One region of the Mycobacterium sp. SMC-11 genome, then DNA from elsewhere that is predicted to be linked to it. Evidence: predicted binding sites of a transcription regulator. Region 1 holds the regulator's gene; the other holds the start of a gene.
What was found. The regulator LexA, encoded in region 1, represses DNA repair genes until DNA is damaged. The targets are predictions, from matches to a motif close to CGAACANNTGTTCG.
Positions count from the first base shown of each region.

Region 2: the regulator LexA is predicted to act here: its motif matches at 7,603-7,616, upstream of ACKY0X_RS17355 (error-prone DNA polymerase).

Region 1 covers NZ_CP176430.1:2,846,943-2,856,607, forward strand. Annotated here, with positions in the region: gene ACKY0X_RS13380 (DUF4192 domain-containing protein) at 1-929, opposite strand, end outside; gene sthA (Si-specific NAD(P)(+) transhydrogenase) at 1,071-2,486, shown strand; gene ACKY0X_RS13390 (proteasome assembly chaperone family protein) at 2,662-3,639, shown strand; gene ACKY0X_RS13395 (peroxynitrite isomerase) at 3,648-4,133, opposite strand; gene nrdR (transcriptional regulator NrdR) at 4,169-4,633, opposite strand; gene ACKY0X_RS13405 (LysM peptidoglycan-binding domain-containing protein) at 4,779-5,279, opposite strand; gene lexA (transcriptional repressor LexA) at 5,493-6,179, shown strand; gene ACKY0X_RS13415 (nuclear transport factor 2 family protein) at 6,182-6,634, shown strand; gene ACKY0X_RS13420 (LGFP repeat-containing protein) at 6,635-8,602, opposite strand; gene ACKY0X_RS13425 (acyl-CoA dehydrogenase family protein) at 8,882-9,665, opposite strand, start outside.
Region 2 covers NZ_CP176430.1:3,646,720-3,656,384, reverse strand. Annotated here, with positions in the region: gene ACKY0X_RS17390 (TMEM175 family protein) at 1-407, opposite strand, end outside; gene ACKY0X_RS17385 (histidine phosphatase family protein) at 418-1,134, opposite strand; gene ACKY0X_RS17380 (MaoC/PaaZ C-terminal domain-containing protein) at 1,223-2,092, shown strand; gene otsB (trehalose-phosphatase) at 2,102-3,232, opposite strand; gene ACKY0X_RS17370 (universal stress protein) at 3,319-4,182, shown strand; gene ACKY0X_RS17365 (RND family transporter) at 4,192-7,089, opposite strand; gene ACKY0X_RS17360 (MmpS family protein) at 7,086-7,517, opposite strand; gene ACKY0X_RS17355 (error-prone DNA polymerase) at 7,631-9,665, shown strand, end outside.

The sequences.
Region 1 (9,665 bases):
TCGAGCAGGCCCGCCATCCGATGCCCTGGCTTGCCACGCAGGGCGGCTTCCAGTGATACCCCGGCCAGCGGGCCATCGCCACGTGCGTAGGCGCTGAACGCCAGCAGGACCAATGCCTCGACCCGCCACGGCTCGGGCAAGGCCCGGGCCAACGCCGACCAGAGCCGCTCGGCTTCATCTGCGCGCTCGCCGATTGCCAACGCGCACAGGGTGTCCCGGACAAGCACGTCGGTGAGCGGGCAGCCGAGCCGGGCCAGCTCCGCAGCGGTGGGTTCTTGGCCGCCCGCCAGCGCGACGACGGCGCCCAGCACCTGTTCGACGTCGCGGCGGGCCCGATCCCGGGCATCGCCCTCCCCCGCCGTCCACTGCGCCGCACAGTCGTCGATCGCCGCGGCCACTTCGGCACAGCGGCCTGCGTCATCGGGGGTGATGACCGCCTGCAGATCTGCTCGCCGCGCGTACAGCCGCCTGCCCTCCAGCACCGCGGCGGCTGCCAGCGGCGACGCCTCCGGGTCGTCGACCGGGCCTCCGACGCCGCACCCGTCGACGCAGTGCCACCGCCCACCGTGGGCCACCTGGTCCACGACGTGCGCGCCGAGCAGCACGATGTGGTGGCCCGACAACTCCTCGTCCAACACGGTGATCAGCCGGCGGTGCTGGTCGTTGCAGACCGGGCAGCGCGCTCCCGCAGCGTCGACGATCACCGCGATGACCGCGGCCGGGGCAGCGGCCGCGGCGACGTCGGCGAGCCGGCCCACCGTGTCCACGAGTGTGTCGGACAGATCGACCCGCAGCACCGAGCCCAGTTCGCCCCCGTCGAGCGCCACCAGGATCAGGGATTTCTCGGGCACGAAGCCGAGGATGGCCGGCAGCGCAGCGATGAGGGCTCCGGGCCGATTCAGCGTGAATTCCGGTTGCTTGGTTGTCATGGGAGCAACGGTGACGACCGTCACCGTCATCGAGGGCGCACCGGCTCCGCGCAGGCCCTCGCTTTGTGGATAGACCCGCAACTGTGCATCGATGCGCCTTCGAGATGCAGGACGAGCCGAAAGCGCGTAAGTGTCTGTGTCATGGATTCAAAGAGGGAATACGACGTCATCGTGATCGGTTCGGGCCCAGGCGGACAGAAGGCCGCCATTGCGTCGGCCAAACTCGGCAAATCTGTTGCCCTGGTCGAACGCGGTCGCATGATCGGTGGGGTCTGTGTCAACACCGGCACCATTCCGTCGAAGACCCTGCGCGAGGCCGTGATCTATCTGACCGGGATGAATCAGCGCGACCTGTACGGCGCCAGCTACCGGGTGAAGGACAAGATCACCCCCACCGATCTGCTCGCACGCACCCAGCATGTGATCGGCAGAGAAGTGGAGGTGGTGCGTAATCAACTGATGCGCAACCGAGTCGACCTGTTGGTCGGCCACGGCCGTTTCATCGATCCCCACACAATCCTCATCGAAGGACAGAACGGCAACGAGACGACAACCGTCACAGCCGAGTACGTCGTCATCGCCACCGGGACAGAACCCGTTCGGCCGCCGGGAGTCACATTCGATGAGAAGCGCGTCCTCGACTCCGACGGGATCCTCGATCTGAAGTTCATTCCGGCCTCGATGGTGGTCGTCGGCGCCGGTGTGATCGGCATCGAATACGCCTCGATGTTCGCCGCGCTGGGCACCCGGGTAACGGTGGTGGAGAAACGAGATTCGATGCTCGAGTTCTGCGACCCGGAGGTCGTCGAAGCGCTGCGTTTTCACTTGCGCGACCTGGCCGTCACCTTCCGGTTCGGCGAAGAGGTGACCGCCGTCGACGTCAGCTCCAGCGGCACCGTCACCACGTTGGCCAGCGGCAAGCAGATTCCCGCCGAGACGGTGATGTACTCGGCCGGCCGCCAAGGCCACACCGCCCACCTCGACTTGGCCAACGCCGGCCTGGCCACCGACGAGCGGGGCCGCATCGTCGTCGACGATATGTTCCAGACCGCGGTCGAGCACATCTACGCCGTCGGTGATGTGATCGGTTTCCCGGCGCTGGCGGCGACGTCGATGGAACAGGGCCGACTGGCCGCTTACCACGCGTTCGGCGAGCCGACCGATGGGATCACCGACCTGCAGCCGATCGGGATCTATTCGATCCCGGAGGTCTCCTATGTGGGGGCGACTGAATTGGAACTGACCCGCAGCGCGATCCCCTACGAGGTAGGCGTGGCCCGGTATCGGGAGCTGGCCCGCGGCCAGATCGCCGGAGACTCCTACGGCATGCTGAAGCTGCTGGTGTCCACCACCGACCTGAGGCTGCTCGGCGTGCACATCTTCGGCACCAACGCGACCGAGATGGTGCACATCGGCCAGGCCGTCATGGGCTGCGGCGGCACGGTGGAATACCTAGTGGACGCGGTGTTCAACTACCCGACGTTCTCCGAGGCATACAAGAACGCCGCATTGGACGTGATGAATAAAATGCGGGCCCTACAGCAATTCCGCAGCTGAGGCGCCGCCGGAAACATTTTCCTCGCTCAGCGAACGCCCACGGCGCCGCGGAATTCCGACGGTGCCCCCGTACGTTGTGCAGCAGACGCGCGCACCGTTTTCGGCGCGCGGCCCCCGGTGGGGGAAAATGGACGGTGCGATCCATTGCGATCTGCACAACGAGGAGGCGAAGGCGATGGCCGACTACCCGGACAACGGTCCCGACCGGGACCGGCACTATCAGGTCGAGCAGAGCGGCATGTACGAGCTGGAGGTGCCGGCGCCGCAGCTGATGTCGGCGGACGGCGAGGGACCGGTCCTGATCCACGCGCTCGAGGGCTTCTCCGACGCCGGCCACGCGATCCGGCTGGCCGCCAAGCACCTCAAGAGCAACCTGGACAGTGAGTTGGTGGCGTCGTTCGCGATCGATGACCTGCTCGACTACCGCTCGCGGCGGCCGCTGATGACGTTCAAGGCCGACCACTTCACCCACTACACCGAACCCGAGCTGAGCCTGCACGCGCTGCGGGACAGTGCGGGCACGCCGTTTCTGCTGTTGGCGGGCATGGAGCCCGACCTGAAGTGGGAGCGGTTCATCACCGCGGTGCGACTGTTGGCCGAGCAGCTCGGGGTGCGCCGGACCATCGGCTTGGGCACCATCCCGATGGCCGTCCCCCACACACGGCCGGTGACGCTGACCGCACATTCCAACAATCGCGACCTGATCAGCGAATTCACCCCGTGGATCACCGAGGTTCAGGTTCCCGGCAGCGCATCCAACCTGCTGGAGTACCGGATGGCTCAGCACGGCCATGAGGTCGTCGGCTTCACGGTGCATGTGCCGCACTACGTGGCCCAGACCGACTACCCCGAGGCAGCCGAGGCGCTGCTCAAGCAGGCCGCGCAGACCGGCGCGCTGGAACTGCCGCTGAGCGACCTCCGTGACGCCGCGGCCGAGATCCGTTCCAAGATCGACCAGCAGGTCGAAGCGAGCGCCGAAGTGGCCCAAGTGGTCACGGCCCTGGAACGCCAGTACGACGCATTCGTCACCGCCCAGGAGAATCGCTCGTTGCTGTCCCGCGACGAAGAGCTGCCCAGCGCCGACGAGCTCGGTGCCGAGTTCGAGCGTTTCCTGGCGCAGGAGGCGAAGAAGAACCTCGACGGCGACGACTGAGGTCCGGGCTACTCGGTCCGACGAAGCGTGGCGGTGAGGTGGTTCTGCGCGGGCTGGCCGACTGCGCCCATGTCCAGCGTGTACGACAACTCATCGCCGTCGAGGCGATAGTGGCGGCCCAGGACGGTCACTTCTTTGGCCGTCGGCGCCAGCCCGATCGTCGGCGCGGACATCTGTAGGTCCACGCCGTTGGCTGTGACCGTGTAGCTGCCTACCTCGATCTCGGTGATACCGCTGGGATGCGCCAGCACCCACTCGATCTGACCGGGTTGCGGCACCCGCAGGTAGCCGGTCTCGGCATGCAGGGGCAGGCCATCGGCGGGCGACTTGGTCTTCTGGCTGTACACCAGGAACGGCTTGCCGACGTGTGAGAACACCACCTCTTCGAGGTAGTCGAATGACGCGATCGTGGGATACACCCCGGATCCCTGGCCCGACCAGGTGCCCAACAGCGGGGCCAACTCCACAAGGTTCGGATGCAACTCGGGTGCCATGGCGCCAGCGTAGTGCGCGGTGACGCCCGCACGGCTCAACTGGTGCTGGGCATCTCGCGGTGTTCGCGCAGGGCCTCGATCTCCCGCTCGAAGTCGGCGGCCGAGGAAAAGGATCGGTACACCGAGGCGAATCGCAGGTAGGCGACTTCGTCGAGTTCACGCAGCGGACCCAGGATTGCCAGGCCCACCTCGTGGCTGGGAATCTCCGGCGAACCTGCCGCTCGCACAGCGTCTTCCACCTGCTGAGCCAGCAGATTCAGCGCATCGTCATCGACCTGGCGGCCCTGGCAGGCCCGGCGCACGCCGCGCATGACCTTCTCCCGGCTGAACGGCTCGGTGACGCCACTGCGTTTGACCACGGCCAACACCGCGGTTTCCACCGTGGAGAATCGGCGACCGCATTCCGGACAGGACCGACGGCGCCGAATGGCCTGGCCTTCATCGGCTTCGCGGGAATCCACCACCCGGGAGTCTGGATGGCGACAAAACGGGCAGTGCATTGCCGCTCCTTCGCCGTGCCGGGAACCCGCACCCTCAGACAGCTGGGGCACCGTGGGCCATTGGGACAACTGCGAGCGTACCTGCGCGGGTTCCCGGCGGCGCTGCGCAGTCGCCGCGAGCGGCGACCGAAGCGACACGGCGACCTCAGCCCAGCGGAGCGATCAGCGTCTGGCCGGCGTCCAGGGCCACCGACTCCAGGCTGTTGAGCTCGCGGATGCGCTCGATGACCTGTCCGGCCGGCGCGTCCGGTGCGACGCGGGCCGCCAGGTGCGCCAGGCTCTCGCCGCTCTGGACGCGCACCACGCCGAGCTGGTCGGGCACCGCGGAGGCACCGCCGGCTGCTGCCGCGCCGAACTGGGCGATCAGCCCGAGCCACACAGTGATACCGGCGGCGACCAGAGCCAGCACGACGGTGGTCGCCGGGGTGATGGCCTTGACGGGCTGCGGCCGGTGCGGCGCACGGGACATCAGCACCCCGGAACCGCGGTGCCGTAGCGGGGCGCCGCCGGGCCGCGGCCGGACCAGCCGCGCCGGCTGGGTGCGGATCGGGTATGCGCGGCCCGAGGTCCGAGGACCGCGATGCAGCTGGGCCCGCTCGTTGCGGGTCTGCTCGAACGTCGGGGCGATCGTCTCGATGAGCATCATGTGCGGTTCTCCCTCACTCGGCGTCGGCGACCCTGTTCGCTCGACTGTTCGAATACTAATCGATTGTATGTTCGATGTCCGAACACGTGATCGAATCGTTGTCGAAAACATTAGCGAAGGGGTCCGACAAGTCGTCGACGCTTTCGAACGCCCGCGCGACACACCTCGAACACATGTTTGATTAATCGCAGCTATGCGACTAGATTCGCCCCCATGAGTGACAGCAGCAGTAACCCGGCGGGCCCGGACTCAGCGCTGACCGCGCGGCAGCGCACGATCCTGAACGTCATCCGCGCTTCGGTGAACGAGCGGGGTTACCCGCCGAGCATCCGCGAGATCGGCGATGCCGTCGGGCTGACCTCGACCTCCTCGGTTGCTCATCAGCTGCGCACGCTCGAACGCAAGGGCTATCTGCGCCGTGACCCCAACCGGCCCCGCGCGGTCGACGTCCGCGGCCAGGACGACATCACCGGCGCCGTCGAGGCCGCGCAACGCACCGAGTTCGCCGGTTCGGATGCGCTGCCCGAGCCCGCTTTCATTCCAGTTCTGGGCCGGATCGCGGCCGGCGGGCCGATCCTGGCCGAGGAAGCCGTCGAGGATGTCTTCCCGCTCCCCCGCGAGCTGGTCGGTGAAGGTGAGCTGTTCTTGCTCAAGGTGGTCGGCGAATCGATGGTGGACGCCGCGATCTGCGACGGCGACTGGGTTGTGGTGCGCCAGCAGAACGTCGCCGACAACGGCGACATCGTGGCCGCAATGATCGATGGCGAGGCAACCGTCAAGACGTTCAAACGCACCGGCGGTCAGGTCTGGCTGATGCCGCACAACCCCATTTTCGATCCCATACCCGGCAACGATGCGGTGGTGCTGGGCAAAGTCGTCACCGTCATCCGCAAGGTCTGATCATGTTCGCGCCGTGCCCACCGTTCGATGCGGAGTCGGCGCGACAGAAGGTCCAAGCCGCCGAGGACGCCTGGAACACCCGGGATCCCGCACGTGTGGTGCTGGCCTACACAGAAGACTCGGTGTGGCGCAACCGGGACGAGTTCCTCACCGGGCGCGCGGAGATCGAAGCATTTTTGCGGCGCAAGTGGGCCGCCGAACGTGACTACGCACTACGCAAAGAGCTGTGGTGCTACCAGGACAACCGGATCGCGGTGCGCTATCAGTACGAATGCTGCGACGCCGACGGCCAGTGGTGGCGCAGCTACGGCAACGAGCTGTGGGAGTTCGCCGCCGACGGCCGAATGAGCCGCCGCGAATCCAGCATCAACGACATCCCGATCACCGCGGCGCAGCGGCGCCTCTTCGGCCCGCGCCCGCAGCGCGAACGCGACCTGCCGCTGCCGCTGCGGTGATCAGCCGGCCCTGGTGAAGCCGTTGAGCCGCGCGGCATCCTCGGTGGCGAACCAGATCTCGGCGAGGGTGTCGTCATACAGCGCGTTCTGCGGGGTGTAGTAGAGCCCCGAGCCGATGTTCGCCTTGATCGGGTAGCCGTTCGGCTGCTGATACGGGTCGTCCAGCGGCAGGTGCATCACCGGGTGTACCGATTCGTCGATACCGAAGTTGCGCGGTTCGCCACCACCGCCGAAGGTGCGGGTGTCCGTGCCACCGCCGAACCTACGGGGCTCTGCGACAGCGCCGAACCCCCGTGGGTCCGCCCCGCCACCGCCGTGCCCCACGGCATGCCGACCGGTGCCGAAATCTTCTTCGGTCACCACCCGGGTGGGGGCGGTGTCGGTGTCGTCATCGTCGTCGACCTCCGCCTCGCTTTCGTGCTCGCCGTAGTGCAGCCACGGCGCATCCGGAATCGAGGAGACGGGCAGTTCGGGCTCGGACGCGTACGGCGCGGCGGAGGCGCCGTAGCGACTCGGAAGCCGGACGGTGCCCTCGTGCTCGCGGTGATCGTCGCGGTGGTCGTCGCGCCGGTCTTGGTGGGCCCACTGCTCGTCATCGTCGTCGTAGTCGTCGGCGACCGGGGCCGGCACTGCAACCGGCGAGCCCGGCAGCACAGCGGCCGGCCGACGCCGCTGCCACCACATCGCAGCCCCGGCGAGGGCGCCCAACACTGCCAGCACTACAACCGGGATCAGCACCCACATCCAGTTCCAGTGCGTTTCCTTGGCTGCGCCAGTCGCTGTCGACTTGCTCCCGTCGGGCAGGTTCGTCCCGGGAATCTGCAGGCCCGACAGCGCTTGCGCCAGCTCGGCCGGTTCGCTGCTGTAGGTGTTGTTCGCCTGGTTCCAGGCGATCGATCCGCCGGTGAACTTCTGCGACACCACGTCACCTTCGACGGTCTGGTCCCCCACCGGGGCGCCCAGCTTTCCGGAAGCTCCGTCGAGCTTGTCCCAGGCAGACTTCATCGCGCCGCGCACCACGAAGGCGCCGTTGTCGGGGCTGAAGAAGATCACCGGCTCGTCGTCGGCGGCGAACGAATTGAACTTGCTGCCCGAGATCGCTCCGTCAACCGTGCCGGTGATCGGGAAACCCAGGTCGCTACCGGCCGGACCGCCCAGCGACTCGTACTTGGCCAGCACGTCGCCTAGGACGGCATTGGCTCCGGTGACCGGGCTGAAATAGACCTTGCCGTGGGCGAAGTCCTGACCCACGCCGCCGTTGTCACCGACGGGGTACTGATCGCCCTGCTTGGCCCCAAGTGCGCCGGCGGGCCCGCCGGCGCTGCGCCAGGCCTGATCGATGGCCGCGGTCGCGTCGACCTGGGCCTGCACATCCGCCAGCTGCGCCGCCAGCTCCGGCGGAACCGTGGTGAACGTCCTGGTCGCGCTGTCGAAGGACAGTGTTCCGGCGCTGAACTTCTGGGTGACGACGGCGCCATCGTAGCTCTCGTCCTCGACCGGGACCCCGAGCGCCCCGGTCGAGCTGCCCAGCTTGTCCCAGCCGGCGTTGATGGGTCCGCGCACCACGTGCGCGCCGTGCTCGGGCGTCCAGAAAATCACCGGGTTGTCGGCGCCGGACAGGATGGCCACCCGGCTGTCGGGAACCAGGCCGGGCACCTCATCGCTGCTGGGGAAGCCGAGGCCGTTGTCGGCCGCACCGCCCAGTGCCTCGTACTTGTCCAGGATCGCGCCGTAGAGCGCCTTGGCTCCGGTCTCCGGGGTGAAGAAGATGGTGCCACCGGCGAAGTCCTGGGCGAATCCGACACCGGCCGGATGCACGTCCCCCTTGGGGGCACCCAGCGGCGACCCGTCGCCACCAGCCGCTTGCCATGCCGCCGTGATGGCGTCGTGGGCATCGCTGTCGGGCGTCGCCGCAGCGGTCTGCACCGACAAGAGCACGGTGACCGTCGCCGCCAGGCCGAGCGCCATGCGCACCGCCGTCTTGCCGAACCGATCTTTCCGACTAGTCACCAGCCCTCCCAGGCATCTTTATCGACGTTATCGACGCAAATGTTTCCGGCATAGACTTTCCCGCAATCGGCCCGAGTTTCGAAGCCAAGTCATCGATATTGCGGAAACAGATACCCAGCCGATGCTGAAACGATGCAAAAGCCGCTGCCCTGAACGGAACGAGGGGCGCTACCAAACATGCAGGTAGCGCCCCTGGCAGCGCCCGGTTGGGCGCCAACTCGTTCCCGATTGCCTCGGCTAGACGCCGAGGCTGCGGCCGATGATCTCTTTCATGATCTCGGTCGTGCCGCCGTAAATGGTCTGAACACGGGCATCCAGATAAGCCCGCGCGACCGGGTATTCGCGCATGTAGCCGTATCCACCGTGCAGCTGCAGGCAGCGGTCGATCAGGTGCACCTGCTTCTCGGTCGAATACCACTTGGCCATCGCGGCCTGCTCGACGGTCAGCTTCTTGTCCAGGTGCAGCTTCACGAACTCGTCGACCATCATCCGCACCACGGTGGCCTCGGTGGCCAGCTCGGCCAGCAGGAACCGGCTGTTCTGGAAACTGCCGATCGGCTTGCCGAACGCCTTGCGCTCCTTGGTGTACTGGATCGTCTGCTCCAGTACCGCCTCCATCGCCCCGGCCGCCATGATCGCGATCGAGATCCGCTCCTGCGGCAGGTTCTGCATCAGGTAGATGAAGCCCTTGCCCTCCTCGCCGAGCAGGTTCTCCACCGGGACGTGCACGTCGGTGAAGGACAGCTCGGCGGTGTCCTGGGCATCCAAACCGATCTTGTCCAGGTGGCGGCCGCGCTCGAAGCCCTCCATGCCGCGCTCCACGACCAGCAGCGAGAAGCCCTGCGCGCCCTTGTCGGGGTCGGTCTGGGCGACGACGATCACCAGGTCGGAGTGGATGCCGTTGGTGATGAACGTCTTGGAGCCGTTGAGCACATAGTGGTCACCGTGCTTGACCGCGCGGGTCTTGATGCCCTGCAGGTCGCTGCCGGTGCCCGGCTCGGTCATGGCGATCGCGGTGATC
Region 2 (9,665 bases), 800 kb from region 1:
GCCAGAATGCCGGCGTACAGGGCCACGGCGGTACGCGCGTCGGGGGTGTCAGCCCCGTCGATGAACGCGCGGGAGAGCACCGCGGTCGGAAACGGGATGAGCGCCGTGGTGAACAGCAGGGCGATGTTGGCCAGGTGGACGCCCTTGTTGACCTGTTTGATCGCGGTGAACGCCTGGTGGTGGTTGAGCCAGATCACCGCGACGTAGCCGAACGACGCGAGGTAGCCGAGGTAGGCCGGCCACTGCCGGATCAGGCCCTCCAGCAGCTGCCCGGGGGCGTGCTCGGGTGCTTTGAGATCGAGCACCAGCAGGGTCACCGCGATCGCGAATACACCGTCGCTGAACGCCTCCACGCGTCCGGTGTCGGTCAAGCCGGCCGGAGCGTCGGAGCCCTCAGGCGTGCTCATCGGCGCCAGATCAGAATGCGCGAATCCCGTCCCAGTCCAACAGTTTCCAGCCGGTGGCCGGGTTGCCGGTGATCACCACCTTGCCGAGGTTGGGCAGTGGATGGTCGATCAACAGCTCATCGCGGGGGTTCTTGACATTCATCAGGATCCACGTCGCGATCGACGCCCCATGCGCGAACGCCACCGGGTTGGTGTCGCCGGAGTCGTAGATCTGCTGGACTGCGGCGCCGAACTCGTCGTTGAACTGGTTGCCGTCGATCGAGCCGGGGATGGCCGCGGTCCGGTCACCGTGCAGCCATGCCTGCGGGGCAAGCCAATATGCCGAATTGGCCACATCTCGGGGCTTGTCGCCGAACCAACCGGCGCTGATCTCTCGCAGCCCGGGCAGGATCTGCACCTGACGGCCGAGTTCGCGGGCCAGCGGGGCGGCGGTCTCCTGTGTGCGCACCATCGACGAGGCGTAGACACCGTCGTGGTGGCCGCGGGAGAGCTGATCCGCGATCTCCTGAGCCTGGACGCGGCCTTTCTCGGTCAGTCCCGGACCGGGCACCGACGTGTCGAGGATTCCGGCGGCGTTGGCTTCCGATTCCGCGTGCCGGACCAGCGTCAGGGTGATGTTGCGCGGGTGCGGTGTCCCCGAACAACCGCTGAGCACCAGCACCGCGGCCAGCGCTGCCGCCAACAGTGCGAACAGGGTGCCGGTGCGGTTCCAGATGCGCTTCCCCATGTTCGACAGCCTGCCGTGTGGATGGCGCTGGCGCGACCGGTTCTGCTGAAATGGTGGGGGCCAGTTCGTCCGAGGTGAAGGAGAATCCATGGCACTGGACCCTACGGCCATTGGCGCGACCGCCGACCCGATGCCGTTCGTATGGACCGATCGCGACACCATGCTCTATGCACTCGGGGTCGGCGCCGGAACAGCCGATCTGGCATTCACCACCGAGAACAGCCATGACACCCCGCAGCAGGTGCTGCCCACCTACGCCGTCATCTGCTGCATGGGCTTTGCGGCCGTAGGCAAGATCGGCACGTTCAACCCGGCGATGCTGCTGCACGGCTCTCAAGAGGTGCGACTGTTCGCGCCGCTGCCGCCCGCCGGAAGCCTGCAGGTGGTGGCCGAGGTGGCCGACATTCAGGACAAGGGCGAGGGCAAGAACGCCGTCGTGATGCTGCGGGCGCGCGGCACCGATTCGAAGACTTCCGAGCTGGTCGTCGAGACGCTGACCACCCTGGTCATCCGCAAGGCCGGCGGCTTCGGCGGGGAACCCGGGCAACGGGCGGTCGCGCCGCAGATCCCCGACACCGAACCGGATTCCCGCGTCGCGTATGCGACCCGAGAGGACCAGGCGCTGCTCTATCGGCTCTCCGGCGACCGCAACCCGCTGCACAGCGATCCGTGGTTCGCCACCACCCTGGCCGGTTTCCCCAAGCCGATCCTGCACGGGCTGTGCACCTACGGTTTCGCCGGTCGTGCGCTGGTCGCCGAGCTCGGCGGCGGCGACGCCAGCCGGGTGGGCGCCATCTCGGCACGATTCACCGACCCGGTGTTCCCGGGGGAGACGCTGACCACCTCGATCTGGCGGACCGAGCCGGGCAAGGCGGTGTTCCGCACCGAGGCGGCCGGTCCCGACGGCACCAACCCGCGGGTGGTGCTCGACGACGGCGCGGTGGAATACCAGGACTAACGTCGCGGATCAGCCGGCGGCTAGGCGCTCCGCCAGCCGTGCGGTGAACTCGGCGGCCTGCGCCGGGCTGTCCAGACCGTAGCGTGCGGCGGTCGCGCGGTCGCCGTCGTCGTTGTGCCGTACCACTATTCCGGTGCCCGACAGTTCGGTGACCGCGTCGAACGCGTCCTCGTCGGTGATGTCGTCGCCGAGAAACAGTGGTGTGGCCACCCCGGGCATCCGATCCAGCAGCCAGTGCAGCGTACGGCCCTTGTCCCAGTCGATCTCGGGGCGCAGCTCGATCACCTCACGCCCCGTCGTGACTCGCAGGCCGCGGCGCCGACCGGTCTCGCGCACCGCCGCCAGTACCTCACCGACCCGATCCCGGGCAGCATTGCGGTAGTGCACGGCGACCGCGAAGCGCTTGTGTTCCACCATGATTCCCGGGATCGCACCGAGCTGCTCGTTCAGCGAACCGGCCGCGGCGGCCAGCACCAGCACCGCATCGACGGCGGCGTCGTTCTGGTGGTGAGCGCCGTCCGGTCCGATCAGCTCGAAGCCGTGACTGCCCGCATACCAGATCCCGTCCAGGCCCACCCGGGTTCGCACGTCGGCCAGATCCCGACCGGACAGCACCGCGACCGGGCACTGGGCGGCCAACGCGGCCAACGCCTCCACCGCGCCGGCCACCGGCCGGGCCGCGTCGGGATCGTCGACGATATCGGAGAGCGTCCCGTCGAAATCGAAGAACACCGCGGGGTGATCGAGGTCGCGCAACGCTCCGGCGTTCAAGGCCGTCATCGCATCCGGCAACGCCGACATCGGCCGATCACCGCTACGCACCTGCACCGCGCTCGGATCAGCCACCACCGCGTCACCGCCGTCGCACCCCACGCCGATCACCAGGGCGAATCCGGCACTGCGAGCGGCGATTACCTGCGATTGTGAGTCGGTGAGCACCACACAGCGGCCCGGCCGTGCCGCCAACCCGGCGGCGGCGGCCAGCAGTTCGGCGCTCGAACTGTCGGAGCCGCTGGGGGCCGCCGCAGCTACCCGCACGCCGGCTCGCTGCAGCCGCTCGGTCAGGGCTTCAGTGTCGGCATCGCCGTCGAGCCGCAACAGCACCGCGTCATGCCGGCGCGGGTCGATCGTCACCGACATGCCAACCATGTCCACCACGGTGCCACAGCCGCGCTCCGATTAGCGTGGTAGGGGTCTAGAGTTCCCCGAACACAAGGAGAGCCCCGATGTCGTCCACTCCCGGAATCCTGGTCGGTGTCGACGGATCGCCGTCGTCGGTAGCGGCAGTCGACTGGGCGGCGCGTGACGCCGCGCTGCACAACCTGCCGCTCGTCCTGATCCACGTGCTGGCTTCCCCGGTGGTGATGACGTTCCCCGAGACGCCGATGCCGCCCGGCTACACCGAGTGGCAGCGTGACCAGGGCGAACGTTACCTGCGTGAGGCCGTCGAGATCGCCGAGGCGGCCGGTGCGAAGCAGGTCACCGCCGAGACCGTGGTGGGCTCCACGGTGCCGATGCTGGTGGACATGAGTCGCGAAGCCGCCCGCCTGGTGGTCGGGTCGCGCGGGCACGGGCGGATGCGCCGGCTGTTGCTCGGCTCGGTCAGCTCGTCGCTGGTGCGGCACGCGCACTGCCCGGTCGTGGTCATCCACGAAGACCATTCGCGCCCCGACACCGCGCCGGTGGTTGTCGGTATCGACGGATCCCCGGTGTCGGAGGCCGCAACCGCGCTGGCGTTCGAAGAGGCCTCGTTGCGTGGGGTGGAACTGGTCGCGGTGTATGCCTGGCACGACACCGGACTGATGGACTTCCCCGGCATCGACACCGCGGCGATGGCATCCGAAGGCGAACTGGCCCTGGCCGAACGACTGGCGGGCTGGCGGGAGCGCTACCCCGACGTCACGGTGCGCCGCGTGGTGGTCGATGACCGACCGGCCGACCAACTCGTCGACCAATCCCAGGAGGCCCAGCTGGTGGTGGTGGGCAGCCACGGCCGCGGCGGCTTCACCGGCATGCTGCTCGGCTCGGTCAGCCAGGCAGTGGTGCAGTCAGCCCACACCCCGGTGGTCGTCGTCCGCCCGGAGTCGTAACGGTCAGCGTCAGCCGGCCGACACCGGCTCACTCGCCCGGGCCACGGCCTGCTGCGCCACCGGACTCGGCCGCAACGGCACCCGCTGCGGCCACCAGAACCAGCGGCCCAGCAGCGCGGCGATCGACGGCGTCATGAACGAGCGGATCACCAGGGTGTCGATGAGCAGACCCAGTCCGATGGTGGAGCCCACCTGGCCGATCACGCGCAGGTCGGAGACCAGCATCGACATCATGGTGAACGCGAACACCAGGCCCGCCGAGGTGACCACGGAGCCACTGCCGCCCATCGCGCGGATGATGCCGGTCTTGAGTCCGCCGTGCAGCTCTTCCTTCATCCGGGAGACCAGCAGCAGGTTGTAGTCCGAGCCGACCGCCAACAGGATGATCACCGACATCGCCAGCACCATCCAGTGCAGGTCCAGGCCGATGATGTGCTGCCAGATCAGCACCGAGATACCGAAACTCGTGCCCAGCGAGAGCAGCACCGTGCCGACGATCACCGCCGAGGCCACCACGGCCCGGGTGATCAGCAGCATGATGATGAAGATCAGGCACAGCGAGGCGATACCGGCGATGATCAGGTCGTAGGCCGACCCGTCCTTCATGTCCTTGAACATGGCCGCGGTGCCGCCGAGATAGACCTTGGAGCCCTCCAGCGGGGTGCCCTTGAGCGCCTCGTGCACCGCGTGCTTGATCGGCGCGATGTGGCTGACGCCCTCCGGGGACATCGGGTCGCCCTCGTGGCTGATGATGAACCGCACCGCGTGCCCGTCGGGGGACAGGAACATCTTCATGCCGCGCTTGAAGTCGGGGTTGTCGAACGCCTCGGGCGGCAGGTAGAACGAGTCGTCGTTCTTGGACTCGTCGAACGCCTTGCCCATGGCGTTCTGGCCTTCCATCATCTTCTCCATCTGAAGCTGCAGGCCCTCCATGGTGGACTGCATCTTCAGCTGGGTGGTCCGCATGTTTTCCATCGTCTCGATCATCGGCGGCATGATCTCGAGCATCCGCGGGATCAGCCGGTCGAGGTTGTCGATGTCGGGCAGCACCTTTTCGAAATCCTCGGTCATCTGGTCGAGGCCGTCCATCACGTCGAAGATCGACCGGATCGACCAGCAGATCGGGATGTCGAAGCAGTGCGGCTCCCAGTAGAAGTAGCTGCGCATCGGACGCCACATGTCGTCGAAGTCCGCGATCGAGTCGCGCATCCGCTGGATGTCGTCGAGCATGTGGTGCATCTTGAGGTCCATGCTGTGGGTTGTCTCGGACATCGCGCGGGTGACTTCGAGCATGTCCTTCATGCTCTGAACCGAGACCGCCATGTCGTCGCCCATCTTGAGCATGTTCTTCATGCTGTCGAGCTGGTACTTCATGTTCAGCTGCTGGGTGGTGCCCTGCATGCTGATCGCGAACGGGATCGTGGTGTGTTCGATCGGCGTGCCCAGCGGCCGGGTAATGGTCTGCACCCGCCCGATACCCGGCACCTCGAACACCCGCTTGGCGATCCGGTTGATCACCAGGAAGTCGGCCGGATTGCGCAGGTCGTGGTCGGTCTCGATCATCAGCAGTTCCGGACTCATCCGGGCCTGGGAGAAGTGCCGGTCGGCGGCGGCGTAGCCGATGTTGGCCGGCACGTAGTCCGGCAGGTACTGCCGGTCGTTGTAGTTGGTCTTGTACCCAGGCAGCGTGAGCAGGCCGATCAGGCAGACCGCCGTGGTGGCCACCAGCACCGGCCCCGGCCAGCGCACGATCATCGCGCCGATCCGCCGCCAGGTGCGGATTCGCATCGCCCGCTTGGGCTCCAGCATGCCGAAGCGGCTGGCCACCGCCACGACCGCCGAGCCGAAGGTGAGGGCGGCCAGCACGATGACCAACATGCCGATCGCCAGCGGAACGCCCAGCGACTGGAAGTAGGGCAGTCGGGTGAAGTGCAGACAGAAGGTTGCACCGGCGATGGTCAGACCCGAGCCCAGGATCACGTGCGCGGTGCCGTGATACATGGTGTGGAAGGCCGATTCTTTGTCCTCGCCGAGCGCTCGGGCCTCTTGATAGCGGCCTAGCAGGAAGATCGCGTAGTCCGTCGAGGCGGCGATCGCGAGTGTCACCAGCAGGTTCACCGCGAACGTCGACAGGCCGATGATGTTGTAGTAGGCCAACACGGCCACCACGCCGCGGGCAGCGCTGAGCTCGAAGACCACCATGCCCAGCACCAACAGCACCGTGCCGACGGAGCGGTAGATCGACAGCAGCATCGTGATGATCACCACGAAGGTCAGCGCGGTGATGATCTTCAGGCTTTTGTCGCCGGCGATGTGCTGATCGGCGTTGAGGGCGGCCCCACCGGTGACGTAGGCGTGCACCCCCTCAGGTGCCGGGGTGTCGGCGATGATCTGCTGGACGGCCTCGACCGATTCGTTGGCCAGGGTCTCGCCCATGTTGCCGGCCAGATACACCTGAACGTAGGCGGCCTTGCCGTCCGGGCTCTGCGATCCCGCCGCGGTCAGCGGGTCGCTCCAGAAGTCCTGGATGTGCTCGACGTGGGTGTGGTCGGCCTCCATCTTGGCGACCAGTTGGTCGTAATACTTGTGCGCGTCGTCGCCGAGCGGCTGGTCGCCTTCGAGGACCACCATCGCCGAGCTGTCCGATTTGAACTCGTCGAACACCTTGCCGATGCGCATCATCGCGATCATCGACGGAGCGTCGCGGGGGGCCATCGACACCGCGCGCATCTTCCCGACCTCGTCGAGCTGCGGTACGACGACGTTCACCAGTACGGTGATCGCCAGCCAGGCCAAGATGATGGGCACCGCGAGCCGGCGGATCCACGCTGGGATACCGCCGCGCTTGGGCGGCGGCGTGGCCGGCAGGGTGTCGGTCGGGGTGTCGTCGCTGGTGTGCTTGCTCATGCGGATTTCACAATGCAGAAGGTCTGGGCGCTCACGGGGCCGGTGGCGATTCTTTCTTCTTTGATGACGCCGTCGATGGTGACGCGGCAGCCGATGGTGGCGCCGTCACCTTGGGCGACGATGTTGGGGCTCACCGCCGGGTTGGTGGTCGACAGGGTCAGCGACCACGGCAGGCTGGCGCCGTCGATCCGCTGCGGCGTGGCATCGAGGTCCAGGTAGTTGATGTCGGCGTAGGTGCCGTCGGGGCTGAAGATGTCGTAGACCACGACCTTGGGGTGGAACGGCTTGGTGTCCTCGAACGGGACGGTCCCATTGCCGCTGTCGTCGGCTCCGAAGTAGCCGCGGACTCGCTGCACGGTGAACCCCCCTACCGCGACGACGACGATGATGAGCAGGGGTAACCACGCGCGTCTGAGAGCGCCGAACATGAAAGCAGTGGCCCTTTCGCATCGTGCCGGAACTGACACAGATTAGTGCATCAAAGTTCTTTTTCACACCCTTCCCAGGGTGTTTCGTACATATGTTCGATATCTTAGGGGGTGTGGGCTGGGGTAGCGGGCCGCCGAGCTGGGCGGAAATGGAACGTGTTCTAGATGGTAAGCCTCGTCACACCGATATCGCGGCCGGTGTGTCGACGGATCACGGCCCGTCGTTCCCGCAGGTCGAGCCACTTCGGCCGGCAGGGCGGACCGTGCCCTACGCCGAGTTACATGCGCACTCGGCGTACAGCTTTCTGGACGGGGCCAGCAACCCGCAGGAGCTGGTCGTCGAGGCTGCCCGGCTGGGCCTGCGGGCGATCGCGCTGACCGATCACGACGGTTTGTATGGGGTGGTGCGGTTCGCCGAGGCGGCCGCCGAGCTGGACGCTGCGGGCCTTCAGATTGGCACCGTGTTCGGCGCCGAGTTGTCGCTGGGGAGGGTGGCGCGCACCGATGCCCCGGACCCGCCCGGTCCGCACCTGCTGGTGCTGGCCCGCGGGCCGGAGGGTTATCGGCGGTTGTCGCGGCAGATCGCCGCCGCGCACTTAGCCGGCGAGAAGGGCAGGCCGCGTTTCGATCTGGATGCGCTGACCGAGGCGGCGGGCGGGCACTGGCACATCCTGACCGGCTGCCGTAAGGGCCATGTTCGCCAGGCGCTGGCCACCGGCGGCCCGGATGCGGCCGCCGCCGCGCTGGCCGATCTGGTGGATCGGTTCGGGGCCGCGCGGGTCAGCGTGGAGCTGACCCGGCACGGAGACCCCTACGACGACGAGCGCAACGCCGCACTGGCCGCGCTGGCGCCCCGGTTCGGGGTGGGGCTGGTGGCCACCACCGGCGCGCATTTCGCCCGGCCGGATCGGGGCCGGCTGGCGATGGCGCTGGGTGCGGTGCGGGCCCGCCAGTCGCTGGATTCGGCCGCCGGCCGGCTGGCTCCGCTGGGCGGCTCGCATCTGCGCTCGGGCGCGGAGATGGCTCGGCTGTTCGCGGCGCATCCGGCGGCGGTGCCGGCGGCGGCCGAACTCGGTGAGCGGTGTGCTTTTCCGTTGACGCTGATCGCCCCGCGGCTGCCGCCGTTTGCCGTCCCAGACGGTCACACCGAGGACAGCTGGCTGCGACAGCTGACCCTGGCTGGCGCGCTCGGGCGCTACGGCCCGCCCGACCGCATGCCCGCCGCGTACGCCCAGATCGAACGCGAGCTGGAAGTCATTGCGCAACTGGGCTTTCCCGGATATTTCCTGGTGGTACACGACATCACCCAGTTCTGTCGGCGCAGCGACATCTTGTGCCAGGGCAGGGGATCGGCGGCCAACTCCGCGGTCTGCTACGCCCTCGGGATCACCGCGGTGGACCCGGTGACCAATGGACTGCTGTTCGAGCGCTTTCTGTCGCCGGCCCGCGATGGCCCGCCCGACATCGACATCGACATCGAATCGGATGAGCGCGAAAAGGTGATCCAGTACGTCTACGACAAGTACGGCCGAGACCACGCCGCCCAGGTGGCCAACGTCATCACCTACCGGGGCCGCAGTGCGGTGCGGGACATGGCCCGCGCGCTGGGCTATTCGCCGGGGCAACAGGACGCCTGGAGCAAACAGCTGAGCCGATGGGGCCGGCCCGGCCGGGAGGACGACTCCGATCTTCACGGCATCCCCGAACAGGTGATCGAGCTGGCCGATCAGGTCGCCGACCTGCCCCGGCATCTGGGCATCCACTCCGGCGGCATGGTGATCTGTGACCGCCCGATCGCCGACGTGTGCCCGGTGGAATGGGCCCGGATGCCCGGACGAAGCGTGCTGCAGTGGGACAAAGATGACTGCGCGGCAATCGGTTTGGTGAAATTCGACCTGCTGGGGTTGGGGATGCTGTCGGCATTGCATTACGCGATCGACCTGGTGGCGCAGCATTGCGGCGTCGAAGTGGATCTGGCCGCGATCGATCTGTCCGAGCCGGCGGTGTACGAGATGCTCGCGCGCGCCGACACGGTCGGGGTGTTCCAGGTGGAATCGCGCGCGCAGATGGCCACCCTGCCGCGGCTGCGCCCACGGGAGTTCTACGACTTGGTGGTGGAGGTGGCGCTGATTCGGCCTGGGCCGATCC